DNA from 2 places in the Paenibacillus sp. MDMC362 genome. Region 2 is predicted to be linked to the other one. Evidence: a T-box and tRNA genes for the amino acid it is inferred to sense, from the RefSeq annotation. Region 2 holds a T-box; the other holds one or more tRNA genes.
The links. The T-box of region 2 lies ahead of DP091_RS28870 (arginine--tRNA ligase). A T-box ahead of a tRNA ligase gene usually reads a tRNA of that ligase, here a tRNA-Arg.
Positions count from the first base shown of each region.

Region 1: it encodes a tRNA-Arg, which carries the amino acid that the T-box ahead of DP091_RS28870 (arginine--tRNA ligase) is inferred to sense. The anticodon was not compared.

Region 1 is NZ_QLYT01000050.1:61,176-65,859, reverse strand. It holds gene DP091_RS23515 (sugar-binding transcriptional regulator) at 1-948, opposite strand, end outside; tRNA gene DP091_RS23510 (tRNA-Arg) at 1,224-1,298, shown strand; gene clpP (ATP-dependent Clp endopeptidase proteolytic subunit ClpP) at 1,461-2,057, shown strand; gene DP091_RS23500 (PdaC/SigV domain-containing protein) at 2,588-3,661, opposite strand; gene DP091_RS23495 (hypothetical protein) at 3,803-4,054, opposite strand; gene DP091_RS23490 (ABC transporter substrate-binding protein) at 4,285-4,684, opposite strand, start outside.
Region 2 is NZ_QLYT01000077.1:766-5,449, forward strand. It holds gene DP091_RS28865 (hypothetical protein) at 1-144, shown strand, start outside; gene DP091_RS28870 (arginine--tRNA ligase) at 234-2,096, opposite strand; T-box leader at 2,159-2,383, opposite strand; gene DP091_RS28875 (class I SAM-dependent methyltransferase) at 2,438-3,205, opposite strand; gene DP091_RS28880 (EamA family transporter) at 3,350-3,778, opposite strand; gene DP091_RS28885 (acetyltransferase) at 3,911-4,354, shown strand; gene DP091_RS28890 (DEAD/DEAH box helicase family protein) at 4,529-4,684, shown strand, end outside.

The DNA of each region.
Region 1 (4,684 bases), on a different contig from region 2:
CGCCTTGCCCTTGCCTTGACCCCCAGCAATGCCGATGATCGTCTCTGTCCGCATGATATCCTCAAGCCGCAGCCCGAGTGTAAGCATTTTGTGGACAACTTCACCATCTTCACTGAAGTAGTAGCCGAAGGATTCCGCGATCGCGCCATCTGCCTGCAAGTTCTGAATAGAGTTTTCATCCAGCTTACGTCTTCTTGCCATCTCCATGGCATCTCCGATGCCGTGAATAATGACTCGGCAGCGCCTGATCACATCGACGATCTCCTGGATATGCTGATCCTGCACCAACGACTGATAGGCATCTTCGCTTAGCAGATCCGGTACGTGAAGCAATCGGTACTCAGCCCCAACGCGCTTTGCCATCTTGGAAGCAATGGTGTTCGCTTGAATCTCCATGCTCTCCCCAAGACCGCCCCGCGCCGGTACAAACCAAGTGCTTGTCAGCGGTTCGCCGCCTGGCAAAGAGGACATCTGCTCGGCCACTTCGGCGAGCGTGGAGCCGCCGGTTACGGCAATCGTATCTCCATCCTGGACAAAGCTTAGCAGCGTTCTTGCTCCGGCCCGGCCAAGCTCACGTTTGACTTCCGGAGATGACTCGCTGTCACCGGGAATAATGACCACTTTACGAAGCCCGTAAGCCTGACGAATCTTCTCTTCCAGTTCAACCAGTCCGAATAACTCATTCATGACCGGCTCCAGCTCCTCCAGCAAGCATATCCCTGAGCTGCTGATGCGCATGCCAAGCGTTTCAATCTCGATCAGCCCCTGCGCTTTCAGAAGATCAGTCTCTGCTCTGAGAACACGCTCGGTCATCGAGAGTGATGAAGCCAATGTTCTTCGGCCAACAATTCCAGACAACTTGATCTGATGAAGGATGGTATACCTTCGTTTAAGAGTGTCCATCAGATCCGGCAGAAGCTGCTCTTGTATTTCTAATAGGTTACGCATGCATTCCACTCCTGCAAACTTCGTCTCGGCTCTCCTCTACCTGGTCGTAAAATGTCCCAGCTAAACTTTTTAAGTCCCACCTTTATTCTAACCAATAATTATGCCGGTTGCAAGTGTCCGAAAGTATATTTCTCTGCCCCGGGCATTCTTATACATTATGGCCAAGTACTGGCTCGTCTATATAATAGGAACAAAGTTTTGTCTGCTATTGTATTTTTTAAATAGATGCGGTATAATCAACTTCGTTGCTAATTTTCGATTGACGTTTTTCTTATGCGCCCGTGGTCCAATGGATATGACGTAGGCCTCCGGAGCCTGAGATCGAGGTTCGATTCCTCGCGGGCGCGCCATTATAACTTTTATTCTCTATACTGATTACCCTAGAGCGCCCATGACGGCTCTTTTTTTTACCCAATAGTTTGACTATCTTTGACTTTTTGATTTAAATTGTTTATCATGTGGGTAATACGGTAACAGTATTTATATGAGGTACTTAAGAGGAGGTTTTCCACGTGAGTTTTATACCTATGGTCGTTGAACAAAGCAACCGCGGCGAGCGGGCGTACGACATCTATTCCAGATTGCTGAAAGACCGCATTATCTTCCTCGGCTCCGACGTAAATGACGTGGTCGCCAATTCCATCATTGCCCAAATGCTGTTCTTGTCGGCTGAGGATCCTGAGAAGGATATTCATCTTTACATCAACAGTCCTGGCGGTTCCATTACCGCAGGTATGGCGATATTCGATACGATGCAGTTCATTAAGCCGGACGTTTCGACGATCTGTGTCGGCATGGCTGCTTCCATGGGCGCATTCCTGCTCAACGCAGGCGCTAAAGGCAAACGTTACGGTCTGCCTAACAGCGAGATTATGATTCACCAGCCGCTCGGCGGCGCACAAGGTCAAGCCACGGATATTGAGATCCGTGCTCGCCGCATCCTCAAAATGCGCGACAAGCTGAACCGCATCCTGTCCGATCGCACTGGCCAACCGCTGGAGCGCATTGAGAAGGATACCGATCGTGACTATTTCATGACGGCTGACGAAGCCAAAGAATACGGTCTGATTGATCAAGTATTAGAGAATACACCACCGCAAGGCTTATAAAAAATGAAGTAAAGGGCAGGCGCCGTTATCCGGTGCCTGCCCTTTCTTATCCTCTGGATCATTGAAAACTTCGAGTACTAAATAGTGAGAGCATCCCCTCCGGTCGCTGTTGAAATCGGGAAACTTGAATGAATGGATAGGGAGGTTTCCCGATTTCAAAGGCGAACGCGTTGCTCCTCCAAGGATACCCTCACTTCGGTACGTTTTTTCAATAAAACAAGGACATCCCCCTCCTAAAAGGCCCGCCTCTAACTTGTGGGGAGGGGAATAGAGGAAGGCCCGTGCAGGATTCCTTTGCACGGGCAATCGGATTGCGTAAGGCCTAATGAAACACGCAAGAAAGCCTCTCGATAAACACAAAAATCCCCTGACCGCAGGAAACGGGAGTACACGCTCCACGCTCACGTGATCAGGGGATTTTTCGTAACTCGTTCCAGTACAGTGTTACATCAGGACAACATCATGTTTCTAGACAAGCTAAGCATGAAAATAAATGATTGCAGTTTACACACACCGCTTAACGTATACTCTTACTTCCACTCTTTCAGCTTCAGTTCAAACTCCGGAAATCCATAAGCATACGCGGTGTACTCATAAAGCTGGAAGTACAGCACCGCAGCGTTATCTTTCACGTAGAAGTCCGCATCGGCAGGCACGCCCTCAAATCCGCCGAGGTAGCCCCCCTCTTTCTTCATCTTGCTCAGCACAAGGTTGTTCAGCTTCTGTTTGTTCTTGCCCTGCATGTTGATGAAATCGCCCAGCTTCATTTGTTTGCCATCCTTCAAGGAGAACGTGAAGCTTTTGCGGAAGGTCATGCCATGAGCGCCACCAGTGTAGGAATAATCGTATGCCGTGATGCTCAGGATATCATCCTGGTTGTAATGGACCACGAAGTCCCCACTGAATTCGTAAGGGAAGCTGGATTCCGATGGCGGGAATTCCTCAGCATTCCCTTCGGCACGGGTGATTACGCCGGACGCATTTTCTTTCAGCACTTGATTGATCTCGGCTTGGGCCTCCGCATTTGCGAGTCCACTGATTACAGGATAATTCACAACGGCATCCGCGCCCTGAATCTTTTTCTTCAGCGCAGCCGATTTGATCGTAATGTCGTTCTGTTTCTTCTGTGTCATGCTGAGTGTTTTCAAGGAAGGGTGCCATTGTCCCTGAACACCCATGTATTCGCTTATCGTTTTGAATGGGACATACAGACGGCCATTAATGATCTGTCCTCCAGGCTCGCCGGCATACGAACCGTTCACCAGAATACCGATTTCAGTTGAATCATATACGATGGCACTCAATTTGTTATAACCGTTGCCCAGTGTATACGTACGTTTTTTTGCATCATATTTAAGAGGCATTCCCAGGCCGTCCCGCAAAGCGGTTGCCGGCACATAAGTTACCCCGTGCAGCGCGAGACCTTTCTGTGACAGGGTCTTGCCATTCCATTTCAGTACGACTTCATTCTTCGACGATTTTTGGCTGGCGGAAACGGGTGCCTTAGCGGCGCTTGCATCGATGACCTGTCCGCTCAAACCCAAACCGCCAAGCAGGACGCTAGTTGCAATTAATGATGCACATACACGTAATTTAGGATTCATATCAGAATTCCACCTTTGTTAAATTAAGTTTCCGTTAGTTGTTAATCTATTACCCTTAATCATTATAAGGAAAGCTTTCAATGTATTGGTAACAAAGTCAATGACAATTTTGATTCCAGGCCTCAGGACCCATACGTTTATCTAATCTTTCTGCATGAATGCTTTTACGCTTAGAAATACACCGAACAAGAGAGCGCATGTACCCATAAACAGCAAGACTTCGCTTCCCTGGACTGCATAACTTAATAGAATTAATCCGATACCGACAAGCGCACTGTGAATACTCAATAACAGCAGATGCAGCGTGCTTTTCCTGAAGATGCTCAGAAACAACGCCGCCGCTGCGCCGGCAACGATTCCTGCAATAACGAGTAAGCCCATTACATCGCTCAAGCCGCTTTCTCCTTTTCCTGATTAAACGCGTAGATACCTGGTTTAAGTTATTTGCGTCCTCCTTTATATATAACAACGAAACAGGCCCCGAAGTTGTGGTGTAATTCGTATAAATCGGCTATTCTCCCCATTCCGGGACTAAGGACCTATTTTTTACCAGTAAAAAAAGAGCCTGCCCACAATGGGACAGACTCTTTTTATTACAAATATATGAAAACGCAAGGCTATAATTAACGCCCGCTCTTCAGTTCGGTCCATAAACGATCATAAATCGAGAGCGAGTCACCGACATTATCTAGCCATTCGGTACGGCCCAGTTCTTCATCTGTCAGGTTGATCATCGTATTGGCACGGTATTCCTCGCTATGGAATTCCATCGCTTTGGTGTTCGGATTGCTGTATCCGATAAATTCATAGTTTTTGGCGCTGACCTCGGGCTCCATCATGAAATTGATGAATTTCTCGGCCAGCTCCTTATTCTTGGCACCCTTAGGAATCGCATAGTTATCAGAGAAGATGGTTGCCCCCTCTTCTGGCACGACATAAGCCACATCCGGATTCTCCGCTGCAATAAAGGCCGCGTCTCCGGACCAGACCGTTGCAATCCAGCCTTCTTCTTGGATCATCTTC
Region 2 (4,684 bases):
GGTGAAGGCATTATTGAGGGGCTGAAGCTTCAGGAGGATCAGGTCGCTCGCTTGAAGGAAGCGCTGGCCGTCAACTGGACCTTGCAGGAAGAGCCTGCAGCAGATGCCGTCCAGGTCAGACTGACCGTCAGAGGATTGCAATAATATTATGATAGCCACCGTACGTATTCAAGATGAATCGTACGGTGGCTTTTTTAGTACAGCGTCATTCATTAATCTCTTCCGAGGGAGATTTACATCCGGCTTGGCGTGGGCAGTCCCAGTACATCCAGTGCTTCTCCAAGAGTGTTTTTAAATAAGGAAGTGAGCCATACACGGAACCGGAGCACTTCATCCGCCGATTTTAGAATTGGGCATGCCGAGTAAAAATTGTTGAACAAGGAACACAGCTCATAATTAAAGTTGCAGATGGCGCTTGGAGATAGATCCCGGCCGGCGGCGTACAGGGTATCATGCCAGGTGCTGATATGGCGAAGGAGCGCATGCTCCGCTTTTTCCATGGCAGGGAACCGGGCAGGCACCGACGACGAAACACCCGCTTCTTGCGCTTTATTGAGCACGCTGAGTGCACGCGCGTAGGAGTAGAGCAGGTATACCCCCGTATTTCCTGATATTTCAGTGGCCTGCTTCAAATCGAACACCACCTCGGTTTGCAGTGCGAAGCGAAGCAGATAGTAACGGATGGAGGCAACTGCGATCGTATGACTGGATAAACCGTTTTTATCGGAACGGGTGTCTTCGATGACCTTGGCTACTTGATGGATAAGCTCGGTGATTTTAATTCCGATCCCCTGACGTCCGGACATCGCGTAGGATGCTTTCCCGTCAGAAGTATCGATGCCGAGATCCGAAGCGGCAGAAGGGCTTAACGAAACGACGCCGTAGCTGACATGACGGAGCTTGTCGGCCTCTTTATGGAATCCCAAGCTTTCCAGCGCCTGCTTCACCATCGCCTGCGGGTACTGCTGCCTGTAATCAATGACGTTGATGACCATGTCTGCTTTGCCGAAAGAGAGCTGCTCGCCGTGAGTGCTCGTCGTCCAAACCTCGTTTGTGAATTTTTTATATACAAAATCGTTGGAGAGCACACCGTATTTCCACAGATGATAGGCAATGTCTTTGGCGGTGTAAGTTAGGATGCCATTGGAGCGCACGAGCACTTTATCCATGCTGTGGTCTGACTCCGGATCGTCCACGTTTTCCGTTCCTGTTTGTTTGAGTACCCAGCAGCCTGCAAGTTTGCCCTCGGTTTCCTGATGGAAGAGCGGCGTGTTCTTCAACAGCTCGAAAGCGGACGCCCAGAACCCCTCTCTGACAATGCTGCTCTCCCACACGAGCAGATCATAGTCAATGCCGAACTGCTTCATTTCTTCAAGATGCTCTTTGACAATTCTCTCGGCAACGAGCAGTCCGATCCAGGACAGATTCTGGTTACCCTCTTCCAGTGCGTGCAGGACCTCGGTCCGATGCTGAACCAGCCCAGGCTCCCTTTCGTAGGCCTTATTGGTACTTGAATACACGTCCCAGCAGTAATCGCCGAACCGGGCATGTTCCTTTGACAGCGGCGTGTGGAGCATCCCGACCACCGTATCTGCCAGTTGATTGCCAAGGTCGTCGATATAATTATGAACCTCCACCTCGTAACCAAGCTTCCTCATCAGCCTGACCAGCGTATCTCCGATACAGGAGTTTCTTAGATGGCCGATATGAGCGGATTTGTTCGGATTGATGGAAGTATGCTCAATGACAATCTTCTCGTTCGTTGCCGAAGGCAATTCAAAGCGATGTCCAGCCCAATATTCCCAATCGATACGCAGATTCATAAAACCTGGGGCAACAATCTCCGTGGCATAGACAAGCTGTTTATAGGTCGTATCCTGCTCAAGCTCGGCTTGAATCAGCTCGGCAATATGCAGCGGAGCTTTACGAAGCAGCTTCGCAAGCTGCATTGCAATGTTGGTGGCATAGTCCCCATGCTCCATGCTGGCAGGCTGCTCAATCCGGATTGGAGTAGAATCGGGCAGTTGGACGCCCATATCTTCACACACCTGGCTTACAGCTTGTTGAAGCCTCGAAGTAATCAAATGACTTAACACGTTAAATCCCCCTTTGAAAAATAAACAAAACACGTCAGAAAAATAAAAAAGCCCTCATCTCCTAAAGAGACGAGGACTTGTGCTCGCGGTACCACTCTTGTTGTTAAACCACAGAGGGTTTAACCACCTTGATACGATAACGGTGTAAGCCGGGGCTTCCTACGATATTGCATTTCGGAAGACCATCTCCTGGGTCCGTTTCACCGCCGACATTGTACCGGTTTCCACCCTCCCGGCTCGCTTGGACTAAAGTCAAGTGCAGTTACTCTCCCAATCAACGAAAATTACATTTCAAGTTTTTCATATTATTATCCATTCTATTTAGAAAATCAACCCTAAAATTATGAAACCTTCTCTGCAAAGACTCGCAGGCGCCTGTAATCTCCATAAAATGCATCTTCATGCCAGAGCGTCGCCCGGGCAGCTTGGCTGATACGGGCAATGGCTTCGTCCTTCTCTTCAGCCGAGAATCCAGCGAAGAAACGGTCGCCAAAATGCAGCAGCCAATACTTCACGCCATCCTTGCCCTCAGGCAGCTTCGTGGGACGGTCGAAGTGATAGGCGATATGCACCCGGAATCCATAGGATTCAAGCAAGGTCGCATACTGGCCCAAGCTGGGAAAATACCACGGATTACGGGTGTCGGCATCCATTCCATAATGGTCGGCGAATACCGATTTCAAGGCTTGGTAAATTCCGTCGATATTTCCCTTGCCTCCAAACTCCGCTACGAATCGGCCACCGGGCTTGAGTGCGCCATAGACGGAGCGTACGACACCACCAGCATCCTTCATCCAATGCAGGGCGGCATTGGAGAAGACGGCATCATACGGCGATTCGGTCTCGAAGTTCTCGCCGTCTCCGGCCAGAAACGTAAGTCCGGGGTATTTGCTTTTGGCGCGCTCAATCATCTCGGCCGAATCATCCATCCCGGTTACATCTGCACCCGAAGCGGATATTTCATTTGCCAAATCGCCGGTTCCGCAGCCGAGATCAAGAATTCGCTCTCCGGGCTGGGGCGCAAGAAGCTCTACTACGTCTTTTCCATAAGCCGAGACAAACGATAACTGCCGATCATAATCGTGTGCTTTCCATACTTGCTCTGACATAACAACAACTCCCTCACACATGAATTATCCTCATTGTGACATGTTTATCTTATAATTAGAAATACATAAATGCGATAATATTGATAGGTTTTAGCAATAAAAGAATGAACAAAAAGCCGCTGAGCAGCGGTTTTATGTAGAGCCTTATTTAACGGCAACCAGAAGAGCGCCAACGGCAATGAGCGCAACGCCTGCTGCGTTAATCCAGGATATCTTTTCTCCAAGAAACACAAAGGCCAGAATGACCGCGAGGACAACGCTCAATTTATCGATAGGTCCTACCTGCGATACTTTGCCGTATTTTAGCGCAAGAAAATAAAACAGCCAGGACAATGCCCCGGCAATCCCGCTGAGCACAATGAAGCTTAATGCTTTCTTCTGAACCAGAATGTCACCGAGTTCCGAGAATTTGCCCTGAACCCCCACGACTCCCAGCAGAAACAGGGCCATAATGACAGAGCGGATGGCCGTTGCCGAATTGGCATCGATGTTTTGCAGGCCTATTTTTCCGAAAATGGCGACAAGAGCCGCCGTGACCGCCGACAGCAATGCATATATAAGCCATAACGGCATGTTCTTCTCTCCTTCCTGATAAGATAAAGTCTCTGATTAATGTACCGGATTCCACTATAATAGTATAGAGCAATTTACACGATATCATGAATATCGATGAGATCGAATGATTTGGAAGGGACTGGATGAAGCATGATGTTGCATATAGCGCCTTATACAGAAGAGTATCATGATCGGCTGGTGGAAATATGGCTTCGTGCCGTATCCCAAACGCATGATTTCCTGACGGAGGAAGATATCCGGTTTTATTATGAGATGATGCAAAACGGAGCGCTGAGAGCCGTAGAGATCTGGGTCGGCTTGAATACCGAACAGGAACCGGTTGGATTTATGGGGCTGGATGGGTCCAAAATCGAAATGCTGTTTGTGGATCCCCTCCATCACGGCTTAGGCACGGGAACGAAGCTGATCCGGCATGCCGAACAGCTCAAGGGGCGGAGGCTGCAAGTCGATGTGAATGAACAGAACCCCCTGGCCTATGCCTTTTATAAAAAATACGGCTTCGTGCAAACCGGCCGCTCCGAGCTGGACGGCTCCGGGAAGCCGTTTCCGCTTATTCACATGGAATTACAGTAAGGTCAAGGATCACTTTTTTAGATTATCGAGTATAGTTTTCAGCGCAGCTGAACCTAATCGATAATGCAAGAAAAACATCCTTACACGCGGCTGTCTTCTGTGAACGTACGTCGGCAGACGTTTTTCTTATACAATCCGATGAAGAAAGAGAGGTGCATCTAACTGGAGGAATCCATGAAGTTTTTTCCGAGTAATCTGTCGTTTCGTTATCCTTGGCGCTCCTATCAGAAAAGAGTGCTTCACGGGCTGGAGCATCATCTGAAGAATCGGCATCTGCACTTGGTGGCGCCGCCGGGTTCGGGGAAGACCGTTCTTGGACTGGAAATCATG